One region of the Flavobacterium sp. ABG genome, then DNA from elsewhere that is predicted to be linked to it. Evidence: riboswitches for the same ligand, from Rfam matches in the RefSeq annotation. Region 1 holds a riboswitch; each other region holds the start of a gene.
The links. A riboswitch is a leader RNA that binds a small molecule or an ion and turns the genes downstream of it on or off. The one in region 1 is predicted to bind cobalamin.

Region 1 (8,283 bases):
TATTACTTTTATATAGATACCAGTTTATGAAAACAATATTAAGAAGTTTACTATTATTAGGCTTACTTCTCTTTTCTTTACAATCTTGTGAAGACCAGGATGACATTGCTGCTCCGGCAAATTTGCAGATAAACGATTTTATCTGGAAAGGACTAAATCAGTACTATCTTTGGCAGGCTGATGTTCCTAATTTATCTGATGAGCGCTTCGGAAATAAGCAAAGTGCCTTAAATTCTTTTTTGAGTGGTTATGCCGAGCCGGAGAATTTGTTTCAGGATTTATTGAATAAACCGGCGAGTAAGTTTCCTAAAGGAGAAGCAATTGACCGATTCAGTTGGATTGTTAAGGATTATAGCGTTTTAGAACAAGAACTTCAAGGAACCAGTAAAAGTACCGGAATTGATTTTAAGTTGAGTTATAAAGGAGAAAGCAATTCAGATCTGGTAGGTTTTGTACGTTATGTTGTTCCGGGTTCAGACGCTTCGAGCAAAAGTATCAAACGTGGCGATCTTTTTACGGCTGTAAACGGAACTCCGCTTACCGCTTCTAATTACAGACAATTGCTTTTGGATTCGGAGAGTTATACTTTGAATTTAGCGCAGTATAACGGAAATGTTATAGAATCAAATGGAAAATCGGTTACGTTGGTAAAGACAACGCTGAATGAAAATCCAATTCTGATCAATAAAGTTATTACGTCCGGAAGTCATAAAATTGGTTATTTGATGTATAATGGTTTTTATAGCACTTATGATTCGCAGTTAAATGATGCTTTTGAGGAATTAGCAACGCAGGGCGTAACTGACTTGGTTCTGGATTTGAGATACAATGGAGGAGGATCGGTTCAGACCGCTACACGTTTGGCCAGTATGATTACGGGGCAGTTTAAAGACCAGATTTTTGCTAAAGAAAAATGGAACGCTAAGCTTACCGCTTATCTTGAAACGGAAGATTCGGAATCTTTAAACAATAGGTTTGTAGACAATATCAACGGAAGAGCCATTAATAGTTTGCGTTTAAGCAAAGTATATGTACTGACTTCTAATGGAACTGCGTCTGCAAGTGAATTAATTATAAATGGATTAGTTCCTTATATTACTGTAGTGCAAATTGGAGATTATACAGTTGGAAAAAATGTAGGATCCGTAACACTATATGATTCCGAAACATTTACAAAAAACAAAGTCAATACAAGTCATAAATACGCCATGCAGCCTTTGGTTCTTAAAATTGTTAATGCAACAGGGTTTGGTGAATATACAGATGGTCTAAAACCTGCTTATGAACAACTTGAGTATTTATCTAATTTAGGTGTTTTAGGAGATCCTTCAGAGCCTTTATTAAATACTGCCATTGCAAAAATTACCGGTGCTTCGGCTAAAAAAGTACAACAGGACAGAGGAAAGGCACTTCGATCTTTCATCGATTCCAAAGCAATAAATGGTATTGGAAATCAGATGTATGTTGAAAAAGCTCCAGAAGGGCTTTTGAGAACATTAAATTAATGATGATCGTATTGTAAGAGATACATTATTAGACAAAAATAGTTTAATTAAACACCCATAAAATTAGTTTTATGGGTGTTTTTTTGTTCTTACGATAAATAGTTCCAAATAAAAAGAGGCTGCCTAATTTTTAATTAGACAACCTCTTTGTTCCAAAAAAATAAAATAATAATAAAGGATGAATTGATTACGTTGAAAAATAATTACAGAATTATTTTATCAGACGTTTTTCTTAGTTATTAAAGTAAAAACCGTTTGGTGTTACTTCTACTTTAAATACGTTAGTTTCTGTCCCTGTCAATGTATAGGTGTAGATGTCTCCATTATCCAGAAAGTTAATAGCATCGGCAACATATATTTTACTGTTTTTAACTGCAAAACCGTAAAGAGAGGTAACTTTAGTTGCTTTGAATGTTGCTGCAGCAGGTAAAGTTGTAGTGCTTGTAGCGGCAGAATAAATGTCTTTTCCAACTGTGTAATAAAGCTTGTTGTTTTCAATGTCTAAAAATCCAGGATGTGTTTTAGCTGAAAAGTCAATTGTAGATGCTACAGTATTAGTGCTTAAGTTAATTTTTACTAATTTTCCGGCAGTTTCAGGAGCTGCATAACTTGGTCTTCCATTACATAAAACATATAAAGTTCCATTATCTTTTACAAGTGAACTCGGAACGTCACCCACTACAAAATTAGTAGTGACTTTATTAGTTGCACTGCTGATAACAGTTAAAGAATTTCCTTGACTGAATCCACCTTTGTGTGCTACATAAAGACTTCCGTTATTTTCGATGATCTTTTCCGGACCTTCAACAACAGGGATTTTAGATGTGATTTTATTTGCAGTAAGGTCAAATATAGCTACATAGTCATCTGTCGCGCTTGCTCCGTCTCCCCAGTTTGTTACGTATCCTTTTCCATTTGCAAAAGCAATATATCTAGGATTGCTTAAGTCTGCGGTAACAGTTGCTATACTTTTAAAAGTATATCGGTTAACGACTTCAATTTTATTGGAACCGTTTACCACGATGTAAGCAAAATTACCATTAAAGCCAATGCTTTGTGGTGCATCACCAATTTTTTTTCCGGTATTTACTAATGAAAATACATTGTTTTCGATTTTTAAATCTTCCGATAAATAAGAGATTGATCCATTGCCTTTTTCAAAATTTCCTTCATTAGCAATAAACAATCCACCATCATAATTACCACGTGGTTCTTGTACCGGATCTGTAGTGTCGTCGTCACTGCTACAAGAGGCGAAAAAGGCCGAGCTTACAAGGAGTGCTAAAAATAGTTTGTTAAATTTCTTCATGTTTTTTAAAAGTTAAGGTTAATGTATATTGTGTAATTTCTCCCCGGCATTTGTCTGTTAGTCACTGGCTGATAATTTTCATTCCAGATATTTAGCATTTGAAATCCAAGTTTGTAACTGTTTTTTTTGCCAAAATCATAATCAACACCCAAATTGCCAATACTGTATGCTTTTACTTTTGTATTTGGGTTATTAAAAGGTGTGGTATAAGCATCTCCTGTATATAAATATTGAAAATAAGAAGATACCTTTTTCCAATTATAAGAAGCTGATCCTGTTAGTTTATGGTAAGGAACATATATTAATTGCTTGTAAATTGATTCTCCACGAATCACTTGTTTACTTTCTGAAATGGTATACGCATAAGTTCCATTGAGTGTGAAGTTGTGGTTTTCTATTTTTGTTTTCCATTCCAAGAGCACTTCTGCACCATACGCCCTAACTTTGTCTGTGTTTTCCGGAGACCAAACATCACCGCTGCCTTCTTTAGGAACCCAGCGTAACAAGTCCCGAATTGCATTGTAATATGCAGTTACAGAAAGAGTGAAATTTTTTGTAAAAAACTCATTGCCAATTTCACCTTGATAAGAAGTTTCAGGTTTCAAGTCAGGATTACCGCTTCCTTGCCAAAATAAGTCATTGTAAGTGGGCATTCTGAAATTCTTTGATGCGTTTAATTTTATACGATAAAAGTCTGTGAATTGATATCTTGTTCCAAAAGAAAAAAGAAAAGGGTTTCCGTAATTGTCGGTTACTTCTTGACGAATACTGGCGGTATAATCCCATCTGTCCGTTACTAAATGACGCAATAACAAACTGGCCGAACCGATTTCTCTTTTTACATTATTAATACTTGAACCATATCCTTTATTTCTAGTATAATCGATAATAGCATTTAATTTGATTTTATCATTTACATCAAAGGCTAAATCATATTTTAGAATAGAAGTCTCAACTTTTCCATAGGTAAAGAGTTCCGAATTAATGTTTCCAAAATACTTATAAGATTCTCCAATATGAGCAGCTCTTAACTTAGAAGTAAAACGATCAAAAACACTTTCCCATTCTAAAAGATTACGGGTGTTAAAATCATTGTATTTTGTTTTAGTATCACTTGGAGAAGTGAGTGAGAAATGACGTTCTGAATCGTAAAACTGACTGTATAATTTCAAGGTGTTTTTGGAGTCAATTTTATATCCAAATGAGGTATTCATACTGGTATTATAATAAGCACCATTTAGATTTTTTTGATCGATTGTTCCCGGATATTTAAAATCATTTTGAGAACTGTTTCTGGAAATACTGACTTGAAGACTGTACTTTTCTGATGCTATGGCAGCACGGTAATTTGCGCTGTAGGTGTCAAAACTTCCACCGCTAAAAAACAAATGATTAGAGAATTGTTTTTTGAAACTCAAATCATTATTAAGGTGAATACTTCCGCCGATAGCGCCACTTCCGTATAAAATACTTCCCCCTCCGGCTTTTACGGCTATGGAATTAAAATCACGTGTCCCGATCGTATTAAAGTCAGTTTGACCTAAAAATTGGGAATTAATATTGATTCCGTTCCAAATGACTGCGGTTTGTGCGCTGGTTGTCCCTCTAAAGGAAGGTCCGGAAGTCATTCCGAGTCCGTTTTCTTTAAAATAGATAACCGTATTGTAATTTAAAAGAGAGGTTAAGGATGATTGATTTCTGTTAATTACAGAATCATTCAAGGTTTGAACAGACTGTGTACCCGAGTATTTCTTAAGATTGGTGTCCGAAACAACCACTTCTTTCAATTTTGTTATAGAATCGTTCTGTGCCAAAAGGATCTGACACAATAAGAGCAAACAAAAAGACAACCGTTTTTTTAAAGTCATAATTTCTAAACTCTTGTTCCCGAGAGTTCGATATTAGTTACAAAGGCAGGTCTCCTGGCTCGCGTCTTGTTGTTTACCTTCCCATTCGCCAGAGCGAGCAGTGGTTTTGTAGTTAACAACAAGCATTCATTTCTGAACTAAGCTTACAGTTGCGGGTACAGCTCAAGTTTTTACTTGATTCCCTTTTTAATGTGCTAAATAAATCAGTAACACAACCTTAAATTTTTTGCAAAGATAAAGTTAAAATTATTGAATTTTCAAATTTGGTTTGTTTTTTATGTGAATTCCTAAAACAAATTTACAGCTGTAGGTTTATTTTGACGACTTGTCCAAAATCGACTTTATTCTGAAAAGCATCTTTCAGCGGGAGTGAAGTATGGTGGCAAAGCAGGCTTCTGATGACTCCTGCATGGGTAACAATAATTATCGGTTGGTCTGTTTTTTTTGAAATTTGCTCTGATAAAAAAGCACCGGTTCTGTCATGTAATTCAATAAAAGATTCTCCGTTTGTAGCGTGAACAGTCACAAAATCTTCCATCCACGGATTAAGTTGTTCGGGTAGAATGTCATTCCAGTTTTTCATTTCCCAATCTCCAAAATTCATTTCCATTAGTCTTTTGTCTTCCTGGTAAGAAATAGTTTTGATTTCGTTTTGAATGTGTTTTGCTAAAATTACACAGCGCTGTAAAGGACTTGAGAAAAGAATCGCTTTTTGTGGCAATTGTGAAAGGATATTTTTAAAAATAAGATCAAAAGGTTCTGCTAGAGTAACATCAGATTGTCCGTAGCAAATGCCTTTTTCGCAAACCGTTTCGGTATGACGTACTAAATAAATTTCCATAAAAAAAGAAGCGCTAAATAATAAACAACTTCGCACACCTGTTGTGTAGCTCCCAAGCAGTCGCCCGTATAACCGTCAATCCATTTCTGAAAGTAACGCGCTAAAAAATAACGGGTCAAAAAAACAGGAATTAAAACCAAAAGAATCTGGTACTTGAAATAGGACAGCGCAAGTAGAGGAACTAATCCAAAGAAAAAGGAACCTAAAATTTCTTTCCAGGTATTGCTTTTAGCAATGGGTTTGCTTTTACTTGAAGCATCATCACGCGAATACTCATGAGTGAAAATGATACTAATCGCTGCCAAACGACTCAAAGCATGAGCTGAAACAAATAATAAGAAAATTTGAAAAAGTGCTGTTGAATCCTGAATTTGAAAAAGTGCTATAGATTCTGAAAGCAGTTTGAACTTTAATAAAAAAAGCAAAACCAAACCAATGGCACCATAGGCACCAATAGCGCTGTCTTTCATAATGAGTAGTATTTTTTCCTTGGTCCAGCCTCCACCAAAACCATCACAAACATCTGCAAAGCCATCTTCATGAAAAGCTCCTGTAGTTAATATAGAAGCAATAAAAGCGAGTATCACAGCAGTTTCTACCGACAGAAAAAGAGAAAAAACATAAAATGCCAAAAAGGAAATACTTCCAACAATCCAGCCTATCAAAGGGAAATACCGTGTGGCTTTATTTAGATAATCCGGATTATGATCAATGTTTTTTGGACATGGAATCCGGGTGTAAAACAGGAGTGCTGTGAAGAATATATGGAGTTCTTTTTTCATTGGTAAGAGTATGTAGTTATTTGGCTAAAGCCAGTTTGATTGCTTTCATGAAACCAACATCTAAAGATGTTGGCAATTGAATCTGTACAAAGGCTTTCTTTTTTTGAAATTAATGTTTTTCTGAATTTTTAGTGGATTTCTATTTGGTGTGTTTTTTGTAAAATGATAGTAAAAGAAAAGGTTATTTGTGATTTGAAATGTTTTTATTGAATTGCCTCCAGATTTATCTGGAGGTTATCAAGTTTAAATTAAAAAGGTTTTTAGTCAAATTTTATGCATATAACTATTTGAGATTCTATTTGTCTTTACAGTGCTATAAATTTCATAGATTATGTTAGGGACTATTTTTTTATTGAATTGCCTCCAGATTTATCTGGAGGTTACCAAGTTTAAATTAAAAAGGGCTTTAGCCAAATTTTATGCGCATGACTCTTTGCAATTCATTTTGTCTTTGCGGTACTGTAAATTTTATAGATTTATGTTAGGGACTATTTTTTTATTGAATTACCTCCAGATTTATCTGGAGGTAACAAAGTTTAAATTAAAAAGGGCTTTAGCCAAATTTTATGCGCATAACTCTTTGCGATTCAATTTGTTTTTGCTGTATTATAAATTTATAGATTGTGTCAGAGCTGTTTTTTTATTGAATTACCTCCAGATAAATCTGGAGGATTATAAAATTTAAATTAGAAAAGACTTTAGCTAAATTTTATTTAGGATTTATTTTTTGAAACCCAAATTTTCTAATAATCTCATCATATTCTTCTTGAAATGTTTTATTCTTATGGTGTAATTCTTGATTTTTTATATAATGCCTTACCTTATCAACTATTGATTCAGAAACGGAGATAGCAAAATACTCATCTTGCCATTCAAACTTTTCTTTAGTTAACTTATTTTTATTAATCCAAAAAGAAGATTCGCCTTTTATTAAGTGCATAATTTTTTGAATACTTTGATCGGTACCTAATGAAATTAAACAATGACAATGATCTGAGTACCCATTTATGTGATCAATGTAAATTCCTTTTTCTTGGGCATTCACTTTGATGTGTTTCCATACTTTTTCTCGCAATTCGAAAGAACTTAAGTGAGGAACCCTGTTTTTTGTACTCCAAACAAAATGAATATAAATTTTAAGAAAAGGCATATACTACATATTAAAAGTTACTTCTTGTTAACCCCGGCATTTTCAAAAGTGGCCATTTCATTGAGAAAAGCTTCTGCAGATTTTAAAATTGGAAGAGCGATCGCACAGCCTGTTCCTTCTCCTAATCGTAAATCGAGATTTAAAATAGGTTTCGCTTCTAAATAATTTAACAATTTCTGATGGGCTTGTTCCGCTGAGACATGGCAAAAAACGGCATTTCTTTTAATATTCGGATTTATTTTCGAAGCTATTAAATACGCTACACTGCAAATAAAGCCATCTACCAAAATCAACATTTTACAATCATAAGCAGCTAGCATGCCACCCGCCATTTGTATAATTTCAAAACCTCCAAAATAGGCCAATTGCTGTTGCATTTCAGTTTGACCTGAATAATTTTCAATCGCTTTTTTCAGTATGTTTTGTTTTTGGGTCAGTTTTTCGTCTTCAACACCAGTTCCTCTTCCAACACATTCTTCGATCGGAAAACCCGTTAGAAGACTCATTAATACTGCTGCTGTAGAGGTGTTTCCAATTCCCATTTCACCAAAACCAATGCAATTAGAATCCGTTTCTGCGATAGTATTTACAATGGTTTTTCCTTTTTCAAAGCACAAGTGCAGCTCCGTTTCGCTCATAGCGCGAGCGTGTAAAAACGATTGTGTTCCTTTTGCAATTTTGGCATTTATTAATTTGGCATTTGTTGGGAAATCATAGTTCACACCCGCATCTACAATAGATAATGTAATGTCATTTTGTTTGCAGAAAACATTTATTGCTGCGCCCTCTTCGAGAAAATTAGCAACCATTTGGCGGGTAACATCCTGC
Region 2 (8,283 bases), on a different contig from region 1:
AAGTAATCAAATAGTTTACCGATATTTTTATTGATTAAAGCATTGCTGTGGGTGATTAAACCGTACATTTTTACAGGTTTTGCGCCTACGGAACTTTTTATTTCGAGGGCAGTTCTGGCAAATACAACTTCCGAAAAGCCATGATTGATGGAATAAGCGATCATATCATAAAGCATGTTGAGGTATAGCATTTTATCACGCTGAATGCTCTCGTCATAGCCTAGGAAATAGGTGTCCATCACAGCGCCGTTTTGAATCAAAGTATTGAATCCGATTAACTTTCCATCTAAAAAATAACCATAAAAAAGAAAGTCTTCTTTCATGATTTCTTTAAAAGTGCGGAAATGATTTTTAGCCAGAAAAAAAGTGTTGAAAGGCGCATTTTTCGCTACATGAAAATAGAGATCATAAATCGTATCTTCATGTTTTATGATTTCATCCAGCGACATTTTTTGTTTTTCGATTCCTTCTGCTTTTTTGCGGGCGCGTTTGTATTGGTCGCGATATTTTTTAGAAAGTGCTTCAATATAATCCTGTTCCGTTTTCCAATTCGAATTGATTTCAAAAATCATATTGGGCTGCGTAGAGAAGGTAAAGTTGTTTTTGAATTCACTTTTTAAAGGCTCAATCTCACTTTCTGTAAAGTCTTTTATGCTGGTAATATGAACTTTCTTCCCTTTTGCTCTAAGCCCTTTTTTGAGTTCAGTGATGGCTTTGTGGAGTGTTTTAATCACTTTTGCCTGATTTGCATTTTCAGCAATCGAAAAAGCATTTTGTCCCGTAAGCATATTGTTGCCCACAAACAAAACATGTGAAGCAAAATTCTTGAACGCAAAATTACGAACCGATGTTTTTAAACATTGATCCCGTTCTCCAAAGGATTCGAGTTTTTCTGCGAAAATAAATTGAGTTAAAGCGATTCCGATTAGGTTGTCATTTTTAAAAATCCCAATAAAATGACAAAGCATATTGGCCGGAGAAGATTTTTCGAGTACTTCGAGATATTTCCGGGTCAGAAAGATGTTTTCGGTGGTTAGCGCATCCCATTCTAAAGGCAGTGATGAAGCGCTATTGTATAATTGGAAAGTATAAGTTGTACTCAAAAGTAGATGCTAATTTTGTCAAAATTAGATAATATTTATAAGAACCAATCCTGTTTAAGTTATTATTAAGAAAAACCCGTTTGAGTTTTGATTTCAAACGGGTTGTGTTCTTTTATGTGGTTAGGCAAATGCACAAACGATTCCACCCATTAAAGTCAGTGTGACGATCCAGAATCCGGCGTGAATCAAAATGTATTTCCATGATTTTCTTTCGAATAGCGAATTAATCCCAACTACGGGAAAAGCAAAAAACAGGCCTGAGACAAAACCGTGCAACGCACCGTGTTTAAAAGTGCGATAGGCTGTTCCATAATCTGCCATAAAAGCAGCAAACGATGGTTTTGCACTGGCGATCAACGGAGGGCCGCCGACCATTCCTACTGCTCCGGATTGATGAATAGTCAATGCCATCAAAACGATGGTAATCATTAACGAAAAAACATATGTTAATCCGAAAATTTTAAGCATGTTTCCGGTTCGAAGGACCTCTTCGGTCAGATTACTTTCTCTCATCCATACTGTTCCAAAGACTTTTGGATGGTACCAGATAAAACCAACGACAAGTGTCATGATAGCAGCAACTAGTAGTGCAATAAAGTTAATTTCCATAATATGAGGTTTTTATGATTAGTTAGTCAAATTTAATCAAATAAAGTAAAACTTTTGGAAATTTGTAATAAGTAGTATAAATAACGTTAATAAATTACTTATTAACACTTTATCGACATTATGTGCTTTATGTCTGTAAAATGTATAATTTTATTCCTGAAAACAAACCCCCAAATCTGTTATGAAAAGTTATATCACTCTTTTTTTAGCACTTGTTTTTTCTCTAAATATTTTTGCAGATACTGTTTCGGACAAAGAAAAAGATGCCCTTATTAAGTTGTACCATGCTACTAATGGATCACAATGGAAAATAAAATGGGATTTGTCATTATCAGTAGCTACATGGTATGGAGTAACAGCTGAAAACGGAAAAGTTGTCGGGCTAAATTTGGCCAACAATAATTTGCAGGGAGAATTACCCGGTGAGTTTTACGATTTAGTAAATCTGATTGCCGTCGATTTACATGAAAATGGTCTGAAAGGACAACTTCCTGTAGCAATTCAAAATCTGAAGGAGCTTGAAGTTCTCGATGTTTCATTAAATGAGCTGTCAGGAACATTACCGGCTTCGATTTGCGAATTAAAAAAACTGAAAAATTTAGAGCTTTTTGCCAATAAAATTTCAGGAGAATTGCCAATAGAGATTGGAAAATTAAAGCAGTTAGAAATACTGTCGTTGTTTAATAATGAACTGGTAGGACAACTGCCTGGTTCTTTGTATAAAATTCAGACATTGAAGGTATTGCTGCTCAATAATAATAAGATGTCCGGGAACTTAAGTAATGAAATACTTAATTTTTCTGCTCTTGAAAATCTAAGTCTGTTTGACAATAGTTTTGGAGGTGAAATTCCAAAAGGACTGGAAAAGTTGCATAATTTGTCTGAAATGAATCTTTCATACAATAAATTTGAAGGAACCGTTTCTAAAAACCTGGTGTTATTAGACGCACTGAATATGACGATGTTTGACGAAAACGGAGATCCGGTTTTGTTAGAAATTAATAATGAAAAAGAAACTACAATTGTTACCCAAAATTAATCATGCTTATGAATGAATTTCACTCTCGTTAAAAAGTTGATTAAATATATTTAGTTAATTGTTGAAAACCGTAATTCGTTACGGTTTTTTTCTGCCCAAAAGTGATTGGAGTAAGGAATTGTTATGAACACGAATTACACGAATTTCCACTAATCAATTCGTGTTAATTAGCGCAATTTGTGGCATTTTTTTTTGAAGCTAAACTTTATGGAATGTTTTTATGGACACGAATTACACGAATTTTCACTAATCAATTCGTGTTAATTCGTGTAATTTGTGGCTTTTTTTAGGTTAGACTTTATCGGGATGTTTTTATAGCCACGAATCTCACAAATTTCCACGAATCAATTCGTGTTAATTCGTGCAATTCGTGTTTTTTTTAGGTTAGACTTTATCGGGATGTTTTTATAGCCACGAATCTCACAAATTTCCACTAATCAATTCGTGTTAATTCGTGCAATTCGTGTTTTTTTTTAGGTCAAACCTTATCCGTATGAAAAGAAGACTCGAATGAAAGATTTCGTCACTCTGTAGAAAAAAGTAATCCTTTCAATTCTTTTAATCTGTGGCAGATCTTTTTTTTATTTCGCCACAGATTAAAAAGATTAGGAGGATTTTTTCTGGTTTGTGGTCTTGCGCTTTTAACTAGAAAGCACTTCACAAAAGCGTTGCAACTTTTGGACATGATTTAAATAACATTTATTTTTGAAGCGATTTTTTATTCATTTGCTTTTTTTTCATAACTTTAGTTATCAATGTTGGAATGAAAAATAAAATCTTAAATTAACCCTTTTAATTATAAAATTATGGTAGTACAATATAAAGGTGAACAATACGGAAAGGAGACACAATTTACAATAAGAATCATTGGTAATAATCTTTCTAAAAGCAGTTCAAATTATCAAATAGATTTATTGGTAGGTGATAAACAATTGCCAACTTTTACCACGTCTATTCACCAGAGTTTATCAAATTGCCTGAAAGAGATCTATTTGTTCAGAAAACATAACGGGATTAAATTTGATGCTTCTTCTGAAGTAATAAATCCTAAATTAGTGCCTTACGATAAGGTTTTGTACGATTATAATAAGTATGCTTTGTTTATGGCTTAGGTCATTTTACTTAGTAAAAATACGGAAGACTGTCTATTGAGATGGTCTTTTTTTGTTTTCATAGAGGAGGATTAGTGCTTTATAAAGAAAAATGTTTGACACGAATTTCACGAATTTCACGAATTGGCACGAATTATTTTGTTGGTTGTATTTCTTTTCTGCGCATAGTTTGTCCTTTCGACGAAGGAGAAATCACACTTGCTGAGCACTTTTTTTATGGAAATTTCTGTGTGAATTTAAACGCGAGGAACGCTAAGTTTTGTTCAAGGGTCGCAAAGTTAGGGGAAGTAAAAGTGATCTCTTTTGTGATAGAACTAAAAAAAGCTTCAGATTGTCCTGAAGCTTTTGTTTGTAAACGGATGTTTTATGACTTTATAAATTCAAATCTTTAAAACCCGAAATTTCAGTAGAAACTTCACCTAGCCATCCACCTTCGGCACGGTTTGAATTGTAGACTTTGATGAAGTTAATTCCTTGTAGTTTTACAGGGTTTCCTTTTTTATCTACGGCCCAACTGATATCGATTTGGGCTTTTTCATCGGTGTTGGACCAATTGTCGGCATAGCCCCAATCGTAGGCAGGGTTTACCCAATACGTACCGGTTCCGGATTTATCGTATAGGTTGGCTTTTAAGAAAGTTCCTTTTAGGGTAATACTGGTGCCTTTCCAGGTTGGATAGAAAGGATTGCTATGATAAGCATTTTTAGAGATATAACCTGTTTGTCCTTGATTATCAGTCCAACGAATGTAATTGGGTTCCGATGGGTTTTCAGGTTCACTTTTGGGTTGGTAATACGTCAGTTCGTAATTTTTGATGGTTGTTGGTTTATTGTGCTCTGAGCCTGCAATTTCGTACCACTCGTCATCTGCTTTTCCGTTGTTGTTTACATCGCTGGAAACCATGATTATACCGGGTTCGGCCCAATTGCTAAACGCGTTTCCAAGGACGATAAAATCGTTGCCTTCTTTATTGATAATCGTATGGTCAAATCCCATTACGATATAACCTCCAAATCCGCCAAGACTTACCAAGCTTCCTGTTGTAAGTGCCGTTTCTGCTTTTTTCCGCATGGTTTCGTCAGTGTCTTTTGCAGTTGCTTCGGGTAGCGCATTTGTAAATTGCCCGGGAGCAGGAAAGAAATCAAAGACATTTTTAACTCCGTTCAGATAGGTTTTTTCATTTACATTAACGGTGATTTTTTTAAAGATTTCACCGGAATTGTTTTTTACTCTAAAGTCAATTTTATAGGTTCCGGCTTCTGCAAAAACATACATTAAATCAAGCGTGGTAGCAATTATTTTTCCATTTAACAGCCAGGTATAAGTCACGTTATCCGGGTTTTTAAGCTTAGGCTGGAGGTGAAACCATTGCATTTTATCAATTGTAAAACCATTTGTTGGTTCATCAAATGTTACTTCCGGTAATACCACTTCGGAAGGTGTCTCATCTTTGGAACATCCGGTGAGGAATAGAGTTGTGGCTAATGCAATTAAAAATTTATTCATAAACGAAAAGAGTATTATTTTCTATTCTTGTTTTTGCTTTAAAAGCGAAAAAACGAAAACGAAAACCAAATTTGAATTTGATGTTTGTGTTCGGGCTTAAAGTTTTGCTCCACGAAAACTTTAAACTATTAAGCAGTGGCAGGTCTCCTGACTTGTTTCCATTTTGAGCAACCTTCCCACATTTCTAAAAATGCAGTGGCAAAAGATTAGATTTTGGAGATTTGAAAAATCAACAGCAATCTGTCAAAATGTTGCATGAAACTTACAGTAACGGGCTTGTTCAGGATTTGCACCTAATTCCCTTTTAATCAACTACACCGAAAAATGCAGTTGAACCATTGCGCGTACAAATGTAAATAAACTCTTTGGTGCTTTGAATGTTAATTTCAAAAAAAAAATAAACGCTTTTTTGAGGTTCTTTTTTATAAGACAACTCAAATAAATGGTAAAATAAACTTTTTAGCGGCAGATTATATAACACGAAATTTCTCATGATACTAAAACTATTTTTATATATTTGATATAGTAGAATGATTAAAAATAGATTGTTTTGAAGATGTATTGCTGAAAATGTTATAGTGTTAAGTCGTTGACTTATAGTGTATAAATGTATTTTTTGTTAAATCAAGTAAAATTAAGCATTAGTATTAACCATTAATTAACCAATCATTGTATTATGAAAACAAAAATTATTTTAGTTGCTTTTTTAGTATCCCTTTTTATTTCTTGTCAAACAGATGAAATTGCTCAGGAGCCATCGGCTTTGGAGCAAAACAAAGAATTGAAATTTGCCGTTGATCCGGATGGCAAGATCTTACAAAACATTCCACCCGAAATTATCAGCTTAATGGTAAAGGAGTTTGAGTTATCGAATAAGAAAAGTGAAATCGAGGTACTGAGAAATTCTTATGATTTTGAGACGGGGAATTTAACCAAAGAAGCAGCCGGAAGCGATGCCTATTTTAAAAAGTTGAATGAACTGGCCACTGAAAAGAAACTGACTGGCAAAGCAGCTGAAGCGACAAGTGGATATAGAGCACATGTAGCAGGTAAAGGTTGGTTGCCATGGACGCCATACGGACAAGTAATAGGAACAATTGGAGAAAGCAGACAATTGGAGGCTGTTGAATTTGGAGGTTACATTCCGAGTCCTATTTGTAAAATTGGAATTGCTCACGTAGAAGGACTTGGTTGGTACGATCAGGGATGTTCGAGAACATTAGGAACCGTTGGTTTAGGCAGAAGAATGGAGGCAATTCAGGTATATGCTGCAAGTTACTACAGAGCTTATGTGGCAGAATTAGGCTGGTTACCATGGGTAAGCAGTGGTCAGGTTGCCGGAACTGTTGGACAAAGCAGAAGAATGGAAGCTTTTCAGGTAACGAATTTTGGATACTAGACTACGGATATTAGTTCCCTAATTCAGGCAAGACTGCGAAATACTTTCTTTAGAATACACACAAAAACTCCTTAAGAAATTAAGGAGTTTTGTGTATATAAAATGATAATGAATCATTCTATTCGTACTTTAAGAATTTTAAAATATTGGTTCTTTCGGCTAAAGACAAGATACACCTCTCAATCCTTTTATGTTTTCGTCAAATAGGATCAACTAATTATTAACTAGCAGCTTGAATTAATTAGTAGGATCGCTCAACTTTACCGTTTTATAAATATCAAAAAGAATAAAAACTGCAGTAATAGGATTGGCAAATAAAAACAGGTCTAAAAAACCACCGTGTGTAATTTCAAAGAGAGCAAGTATTAAAAACAGTGCAAATAAAAGCAGATTAAATATGCCGAAAAAGCAATAAAGAAAACTTAAACTTAATTTGTTCTTCTTGTCGTTTTTAAAATAAAAGAATCTTAATAGTATTAAAATCACTCCAATTGCCCCGGAAACCCAACAACTGTTTAAGTAAAAACCAAAAACCCCGAACCCATGAAACCAGCCAGGTGATTCAAAGAAATAAATGAAGAAAGCACAAATTGTCCAAATATTTGTTATGATCAGGGAGAAGGTTAGATTTTTAAAAAGGGTTTCTTTCATGTGTTGGTTTCTTTTGGTTATAAATAAAGTTTTGATGTTAACACTGTGTAAACATTAATAGTGCCAGAATGTGAATAACAATAGTATTTAATTCTTGCTCTCAGTAAATTTTAATTCAGTTCTTGAAAGATTTTTTTGTAATTGTGTGAAATGTAAAAAGGGCAGAACCTTATAGAATGGTTCTGCCCTTTTTTTATTCTTTATAGTTGGATTGCGGAAAATTTAACGCAAAGCTCGCAAAGATTTTCTTTTGCACGCAGATTTGCTTAGCCAGTTCGCTATCGCTCGGGTAGCGGATTAGGCTGATCTTATTTATCTCTCAAAAAAATATTTGTGCAATCTGCTAAATCTGCGTGTAAAAAAACAAGTATAAAACTAAAAAGAATTCGTAATACTATAACTAAACTTTGCGTGCGGTTATCTCCGGTTTAAGCATAACTTTTCATTTTCTGAACGATCTCTAAATAACGATTTTCAAAAACAGTTTGCTCAACAGGAACCACAACCGATTGGAATAATTGCATCAAATTATCAGCGTGATTGGCTACTTTTGTTGTTTGAAGGTTGTAATGAATGAATTTTATCCAAAGCAATGCTTTTAGTTCTGTTTCATTCTCATTCCACATTTTCATTTCTACCAGTAAAACATTATCGGTATATTGAATCAGTTGAGACTCGATTACTACGGTTTCCATTGTAGAGGCCGGTCTCATATAACTGATCTGATTGGAAGCCACAACCCAGCTCAGCGCGGTTGTTTTCATCAATTTAAAAATATCAAGATTGTAGTGTTCTGCAATTTGATCTTCACGGGTATTAATGAAATATTCAAGGTATTTTGCATTGTTCAAATGATTGAAAGGA
Region 3 (8,283 bases), on a different contig from region 1:
AGAAATCTGGAAGATTTTGGAAAACACATTCCAAATCTTTCTATTGCAGCTACTTGTGGTGGAATTCCAATAAAACCACAAATGGAGCGTCTTGCACAGCCAACCCATATTGTTGTAGCAACTCCGGGACGTTTAATTGATTTGATTCAACGCAAAGCCGTTGACTTAAAACAAACAAAGTTTTTGGTCTTAGACGAAGCGGACGAAATGGTTTCTATTCTAAAAGAAAGCTTAGACGAAATCATTGCCGAATTGCCTAAAAAACACCGTACTTTATTGTTCTCAGCTACTTTGCCCGGAACAATTAAGCAACTGGTTCAGAATTATTTACACAAAGATGTAGTTCAGGTTAGTGCCAATATGGAGACAATTGGTAATCAGGGAATTGATCACGAATACATTGTGGTTGATCCGATTGAAAAATTGGATGTCCTGATGCACTTTTTGAATTCCAGAGAAGGGGAACGCGGAATTATTTTCTGCAAAACCAAAGCAGCAGTAAATAAATTGGCTAAAAATCTGGCTATAAACCGTTTTTCTTCAGGAGCACTTCACGGTAGTTTGTCACAAGGAATTCGTGATAGAATTATGGAGCAATTTCGTGAAGGACACATCAATATTTTGGTTGCTACAGATTTGGCTGCCAGAGGAATAGATGTAAAAGAAATCTCTTATGTAGTCAACTATCATTTGCCGGATACTTACGAAGCTTACGTTCACAGAAGTGGAAGAACTGCCAGAGCAGGTGCAAAAGGACTTTCTTTAACCGTTCTGCAAGAGGAGGAAGTAGCCGAAATTGCTGAATTTGAAAAAGAATTGGATTTAAAATTCATTGAATTTAAAAAACCAACAGCAGTAAGTTTAGAGGAGAACAATACACTTCTTTGGGCAAAACAAATTTTCAAAACAAAACCGAATCATGATCTTTCTGCTGAATTAAAAACAAAAGTGAAAACTGTTTTTCATCATTTAACCAAAGAGGAGTTGATCGAAAAACTGTTAGCAAATTATGTTTTGCAGAACAAAATCGATGTAGTTGAAAAACCTGTTAAAAAATTCAAAAAGTAAGATATGTTGGCTTTGTAGCTGTTTAATTATATTGTACTTTTAAGGTGATTTTAAAAGAAAATTATCTTATTCGTAAAACAATATATATGAAAATAGTCATTATTGGAGGTGGGTTTGCAGGTATAAATCTGGCGAAGGAACTTGTAAATCAGCCTCAAATTCAAGTTACACTTGTAGACAAGAACAATTACAATTTTTTCCCACCACTAATATATCAGGTTGCAACAGCTTTTCTGGAACCTTCCAGTATAAGTTATCCCTATAGAAAGTTTTTTGCCGGCAAAAAGAACCTTCAATTTCGTTTAGGAGAACTGGTTTCTGTAGTTCCTGCAGAGAATAAAGTAATCTTAAACAATGGCGAATTGAGTTACGATTATCTGGTTTTTGCCACAGGAGCAGAAACTAGTTATTTTGGCATGGAAAACGTGATGAAAAACGCCATTCCGATGAAAACCTTAAATGATGCCATCGAAATGCGAAATACGTTGCTTAAAAACCTCGAAAAAGCCGCTATAACCAAAGACATCCGCAAACGCCGTAAATTATTAACGATTGTGGTAGCCGGTGGAGGACCTACCGGAGTTGAAGTTTCAGGAATGTTTGCTGAAATGCGTAAAAATATATTACTCAAAGAATACCCGGAATTAGAAACATCTGCCAGTAATGTCTATTTAGTAGACGGGGGAGATGCTTTACTGGCTCCAATGAGTGTAGCTTCACAAAAAGATACTTTAGAAGCATTAACCAAACTGGGAGTTGTCGTAAAACTAAACAGCCGTGTTACCGATTATATTAATGACACCGTGCATTTTGCTAACGGAGAAACGATTCAGACCAAAAATCTAATTTGGGCAGCCGGTGTTTCGGCTAAACTTTTTGAAGGTATTCCAACAGAAAGTTATGGTCGTGGTAGGCGTATGGCAACGGATCAATACAATAAAGTGAATGGTCTTGAAAATGTATATGCTATTGGTGATACTGCTATTTTAGCAGGAGATCAAAAATTCCCCGACGGACATCCTCAGGTAGCTCAGGTTGCTATTCAACAAGGGTTAAATCTGGCTAAGAACTTTAAAGCGATGGTTCACAACAAACCTCTTAAAGCTTTTACTTACAACGATAAAGGCTCGATGGCCATTATAGGAAAAAATAAAGCTGTAGTAGATTTACCAAGTCCAAAATGGCATTTTAAAGGATTTTTCGCCTGGATTATCTGGTTGTTTATACACTTAATATCGTTGATTACTTATAGAAACAGACTGAATACATTCTGGAACTGGATGGTAGCCTATTTTGCACGAGATCAGTCTTTAAGAATGATTATCAGACCGGATAAGAGGAGTTAAGTTTTAATATTTGAAATTTCAAATTCCAAATTCCAAAAGCTAATTTGTTTTTCTGTCATTTCGAGCGAAGTCGAGAAATCACACCAGAAACTCCGTACAGTTTGTCATCCTGAGGAACGAAGGATCTACGTTTGCTGAATCCATACCGTTGCGCTTTACTTTACGGAATTACTCGTGAAGATACTTCGTCCCTCAGTATGACAAAATTGCGAAAAATAGAGAATGGAGCAACTTGTGTGATTTCTCCTTCGTCGAAATGACAATAGTGTGAATTCCAAATTCCAAAAATTTAAAAAGCCGGAAACTTACGTTTTCGGCTTTTTGGTTTTATTTTTTTGTTGTTGTTTTCTACTTATTTGGATCCAATAAGATACCAGTAATTAAAAGTCTTTTCACTCGGAAGATGTTTTTATTTTATTAGGGTAAGAGCAATTGTATTAAATAGTTCTTAATATTATAAAGATAATTGTATATTTGCCGCAGATTTTGGTCTATTTTTCTAAGTTTTTTTAGAGAATAGTTAAAAGGGAATCAGGTGTAAATCCTGAGCAGACCCGCTACTGTAAGTTCTATATAAGTCTTTAAACGTTTCTAATGCCACTGTTTGCTACAGCGAATGGGAAGGCTGTTTTAAAGATAGAATAAGTCAGGAGACCTGCCATAATCACATAGTTTAAGACTTTCGTGGTATAAAGTTGAAGAACAAGAATATTCCCTGCTATTTTTATAGTCGGAATGTGTCTTATTGCTTCTTGTTATTTACATCTCTGAAAGTTTATTTAATAAAATCAGTGATGCATAATACCACAAAAACGCTTGTATTCTTTTTTATTGTATTGATCCCGTTTTTACCTCAAGCTCAGGTAAAAAAGGATAGTTTACGGGTTTTAAAAGAGGTCGTCCTAAAATCAAAACCTTTTCAGGAGGTAATTCCCGTACAAACGCTTTCAGGAAAATTACTCGAAAACCTGGCCAGCCATAGCGTTGCCGACGCATTACGATATTTTGCAGGAACCCAAATCAAAGACTATGGCGGACTTGGTGGCCTTAAAACGGTTGATGTCCGTAATATGGGAACCCATCATGTAGGTGTTTTTTATGACGGAATTCAACTGGGCAATGCGCAAAACGGAGTGACAGATTTAGGGAAATATTCCTTAGACGATATGGAATCCTTAACCATGTACAATGGACAAAAAAGCGAAATATTTCAATCTGCCAAAGACTTTGCTGCGGCTTCTACGATTTACTTAAGAACGAAACGACCTGTTTTTGAAGGTACCAAAAAAACGAATCTTTTAGTACGTTACAAAACGATGTCTATCAACTATATCAATCCTTCATTCCGATGGGAACAGAAGTTGAGCGATAAAGTAAGCATGAGTGTAAGTTCGGAATACATCAAGTCTAATGGGCAGTACAAATACAGATACACCAGAAACAATCAGGATGGTTCTTTGGCTTATGACACTACAGCGACCCGAATGAACAGTGATATTGAAGCTTTAAGAGTAGAATCAGGGCTTTACGGAAAAATAAATAAAGGTTCCTGGGATGCTAAGGTGTATTATTATGATTCAGATAGGGGAGCACCGGGAGCTATTGTGGCGAATAAGTTTAAAGACGGTTTCAGACAATACGATAAGAATTTTTTCGCTCAGGCTTTTTTAGTGAAAGAAGTTAACGAGAAGTATAAATTTCAGGCCAGGGCAAAATACGCCTACGATTATACACATTATGTTGCCCGAGATACGACCCGAATTTTAGGAGAAACAGTAACCGAAGGCGCTCAATCTGACGATAGTTACTACCAACAGGAAATCTATTTTTCTGCTGTTAATATGTACAGCATAACGCCAACGTGGGATGTTTCGTTGTCTACAGATTTGCAATACAACCGATTAAATGCAACAAGAAAAGGAATCCAAACCTTATTTTCTTATCCACAACGTTATACGGCTTTAGTTTCTCTTGCCAGTTCCTACCGACTTGGAGGACTTAAAGTCTTGGGAAGTCTTGTAGGCACGCATGTACAAGAAGAGGTGCGTTACAATGCAAAAGCTCCGGATAAAACAGAAGTAACACCCGCGCTGTTTTTGGGTTACACTCCATTTAAAGGACATGATTTTAATCTAAGAGCGTTTGCAAAGCGTATTTTCAGAATGCCCACTTTTAATGATTTGTATTATACCATGGTTGGCTCCAGTACTTTGAGACCGGAATACATGAACCAGTACGACCTTGGTTTTACCTACAATTTGCCTGTAGGGAAAGGTTTTTTTGATGCCTTTTCGATTCAGGTTGACGGTTATTATACCAATACCAAAGATAAGATTGTAGCAGCACCAACCGGAAATTTATTCCGCTGGATGATGACCAATATCGGACAAGTTAAAGGAAAAGGAATAGAATCTGTTCTGAATATGGGAACTCATTTTAACAAATTAAACTTAGTCGCCAATCTGACTTATACCTATTCTGAAAGCAGAGATTATACAAAATTCGCAGGCTTAGAAATTTCATCTTACGGAGACCAAATCCCCTATACGCCTTGGCACAGCGGATCCGGAATACTAAACGCCAACTACGAATCATGGAACTTCAACTACAGTTATATCTATGTAGGGAAACGTTTTAATGGAAACGTAAACAACATAAAGGTTAATGAAGTACAGCCTTGGTACACCCACGATTTTTCGGTACAGAAAGCTTTCGCAGTTAAAAATTATAAAATTAAAGGAACTGTAGAAGTTAACAATGCATTCAATCAACACTATGAGGTGATCTACAATTACCCTATGCCGGGTCGTACGTTTAAATTTATAATAAGTATTGCGCTATGAAAAAGAACCTTTCAAAAATACTGCTAAGTTTATTTATCGCTCTTGCTTTTACTTCCTGCAGAGAAGACGAAACCATTTTTCTATCCTCAGACAAAAATGTTGCCGCACCAAGAAATGATGGCAAAATAGAAGGTTTTTACCTCCTTAATGAGGGTAATATGGGTATGAACAGGGCCAGTATAGACATCTTTAATTACAGGACCGGAAACTATACAACCGATATTTATTCTGAACGTAATCCGACAGTTGTAAAAGAGTTAGGAGACGTAGGTAATGATATAAAAATATACGGCAACAAGGTTTACGCCGTGATAAACTGCTCGAACAAAATAGAAGTAATAGACAAGTGGACAGCAAAACGCATCAAAAAAATAGATGTACCCAATTGTCGTTATATGGCTTTCTACAAAAATAAGGCTTATGTAAGTTCCTACTCAGGCCCCGTGGCTATTGATCCCAATGCCGAAATTGGCTTTGTAGCCGAGATCGACACTACGACATTAGAAATAAAAAGAAAAGTAAAAGTAGGTTATCAACCGGAACAAATGGTCGTACACAATGGCAAATTGTATGTAGCGAATTCCGGAGGTTACCGTGTACCTAATTACGACAGAACTGTATCTGTAATTGATCTGGAAACCTTTACTGAGATCAAAAAAATAGACGTGGGTATAAATCTCTTTAGTATGCAAATAGACAGGCGTGGTGATATTTATGTGAGTTCCCGCGGTGACTATTATGATACACCTTCAAACCTTTTTGTTATCGACACCAAAACTGATGAGAAAAAAATGCAGTTGGATTTTCCGGTTTCCGGAATGTGTATCGTTGACGATTTACTCTATTTCTATGGGGTTTCATGGAGTTATCTCACCAATAGTAATAAGATAAGTTATGGCATATTAGACACGAGAACTAAAAAGATAATCAGCAATCAGATCATCACAGACGGAACAGAGAAACAGATTATGATTCCGTATGGACTTCAGGTAAATCCGGAAACCAAAGAAATATACATTTCAGACGCTCAGAATTATGTGGTGACAGGCTACATCTATTGTTTCACGCCTGAAGGCAAATTAAAATGGAAAACAACAGCAGGAAATATTCCCGCGCATATTGCTTTTATATTAAAAAACTAAAACAACCAAATTATGTTAAAAATAGCTTTAAAACAGTTCCGATTGGTGTTGCTTTTGCCGACAGTATTGTTGCTGGTAAATTGTTCCGGTGGTGACGAAAGTAAAGAGAACGGGAATACAGGACAAGATGATTCCGGGTATAGCGTACAAAGGGCTGCAATAGTAACGGTAATTTCTAAAGGGATCGTAAGCACAGAAGCCACTTATAGTTGGAGTGTAACCACAGCACCATCAGAAAATTATTCTTTAGCTAACACAACTGAAAAAGAAGCCTTATTCGCAGCAACAGAAACGGGTACTTACGAACTAACAGTAACTATAAACGATAAAGGGAATGTACAGACCCAAAAAGTGAAAGTAAATGTAAGTAAAGAAACCAAAGAACTTAAAACGTATATCGCCAAAGTATTTGATTTCAAACCCGCTCCGGGACAGTTCATAAATGATTTACCAGCCGCCAATGACGGAGAACCTTTTGAAAAAATCCTGAGTAGAGCCAATAGTTATCTGGCTAAGAAAAATGGAGACCTGCTTTCGCTGGGTGCCTTTGGAGGTTACATTGTTTTCGGTTTTGATCATACTATTGTGAACATAAAAGGCAAACGTGATTTTAGAGTATTAGGAAATGCATTTTGGGCAGAAGCGAATCCAAAACCAGACGCTACTATGCGCGGAGGAAGCAGTGAAGCAGGTGTAATAATGGTTTCTTATGATAAAAATAAAAACGGTCTTCCTGACGACGAATGGTACGAAATAGAAGGAGCAGGTCATAAATTGGAGAAAGCAATTCACAATTACGAAATCACCTATTTCAGACCCGATCCAAACAAAATACCAGTTCCGGGTGGTACAACAGGAAGTGTAGGATTTGTAGATATGGAATACATCTACTGGAAAGACAATCAGGGAAAAAGCGGGTATCTAGTACAAAACAATGCCTACAATCATTCTTTAGATTACTGGCCAAAATGGCTTAGAAATCAGGAGTCCATGACTTTTAAAGGTACGAGATTACCGGATAATGCCGTTGACGAAAGTGGTAAAGGAAGTTACTTCGTGCAATACGCCTTTTTATATGGCTATGCAGATAATGCTCCAAACAATGACAATGATTCCGGAATTGATATTGACTGGGCGATCGATAAAGACGGAAAGAAACTTCATCTTCCGGGGATTGATTTTGTAAAAGTTTACAACGGTCTTAACCAGCAAGCCGGATGGTTGGGTGAAACTTCGACAGAAATAATGGGCGCCACAGATTTGCATCTTTTAGGTGAAAATATCGCAACCAGACCTTAAACAAAGAATATAAACCAAAATTATTATATCAGAAATTATGAAAAAAAATGTTAGCCATTTATTGTTGCTTGCCTTTGCCTTCTTGTGCATAGGATGCAGTAACGATAATGACAAAGCTGAAGCAGACATTGCAAACCCAATAGCAATTACACTTCAGGATAAGTATGAAGTAGCCGCGTTTAATGTTTTAGATATTACAGCTTCCGCTAAAGGCAGTGCTCCGACTTATGAATGGGTAATGACAAAAAATCCAGTCAATCAAAAGACAGATTCTATCGTTGGAAATACAAAAGACTTAAGATTTATTGCCATATACGCTGGGGCATATGAATTTACTCTAAACGTAAAAGAAGCAGATAAAAAAGCAAGTAAAAAAACGATTGTAAACGTAACCAATGAAGTTAAAAATTACAATCCTTATATAACTGCTATTTATGATTTTAATCCTGCACCGGGCATGTTTGCCAATGATTTGTATACGACCGGATTGACTAAAGCTGACGTAATGAAAATTGCCTTGGGAAGGATAAACGAAACCAGTGTTGGTTATCCGATTGATTTAGGTGGATTTGGAGGATCGATTAC

Region 2: linked by a shared signal. The riboswitch ahead of AB674_RS17440 (PKD-like domain-containing protein) and the one ahead of AB674_RS03420 (TonB-dependent receptor plug domain-containing protein) in region 1 are both predicted to bind cobalamin.
Region 3: linked by a shared signal. The riboswitch ahead of AB674_RS13750 (TonB-dependent receptor) and the one ahead of AB674_RS03420 (TonB-dependent receptor plug domain-containing protein) in region 1 are both predicted to bind cobalamin.

What each region holds. Positions count from the first base shown of each region.
Region 1 is NZ_LEKS01000003.1:64,532-72,814, reverse strand. It holds gene AB674_RS03430 (S41 family peptidase) at 27-1,505, shown strand; gene AB674_RS03425 (DUF5074 domain-containing protein) at 1,738-2,814, opposite strand; gene AB674_RS03420 (TonB-dependent receptor plug domain-containing protein) at 2,820-4,682, opposite strand; cobalamin riboswitch at 4,709-4,917, opposite strand; gene cobC (alpha-ribazole phosphatase) at 4,981-5,523, opposite strand; gene AB674_RS03410 (adenosylcobinamide-GDP ribazoletransferase) at 5,508-6,305, opposite strand; gene tnpA (IS200/IS605 family transposase) at 7,015-7,455, opposite strand; gene cobT (nicotinate-nucleotide--dimethylbenzimidazole phosphoribosyltransferase) at 7,473-8,283, opposite strand, start outside.
Region 2 is NZ_LEKS01000019.1:34,272-42,554, forward strand. It holds gene AB674_RS17415 (GNAT family N-acetyltransferase) at 1-1,103, opposite strand, end outside; gene AB674_RS17420 (DUF1761 domain-containing protein) at 1,224-1,712, opposite strand; gene AB674_RS17425 (Two component regulator three Y domain protein) at 1,894-2,751, shown strand; gene AB674_RS17430 (hypothetical protein) at 3,558-3,863, shown strand; gene AB674_RS17440 (PKD-like domain-containing protein) at 4,236-5,369, opposite strand; cobalamin riboswitch at 5,489-5,724, opposite strand; gene AB674_RS21995 (hypothetical protein) at 6,046-6,768, shown strand; gene AB674_RS17460 (acyl-CoA thioesterase) at 7,848-8,283, opposite strand, start outside.
Region 3 is NZ_LEKS01000012.1:89,542-97,824, forward strand. It holds gene AB674_RS13740 (DEAD/DEAH box helicase) at 1-1,068, shown strand, start outside; gene AB674_RS13745 (NAD(P)/FAD-dependent oxidoreductase) at 1,155-2,414, shown strand; cobalamin riboswitch at 2,885-3,092, shown strand; gene AB674_RS13750 (TonB-dependent receptor) at 3,209-5,257, shown strand; gene AB674_RS13755 (DUF5074 domain-containing protein) at 5,254-6,399, shown strand; gene AB674_RS13760 (hypothetical protein) at 6,412-7,698, shown strand; gene AB674_RS13765 (hypothetical protein) at 7,736-8,283, shown strand, end outside.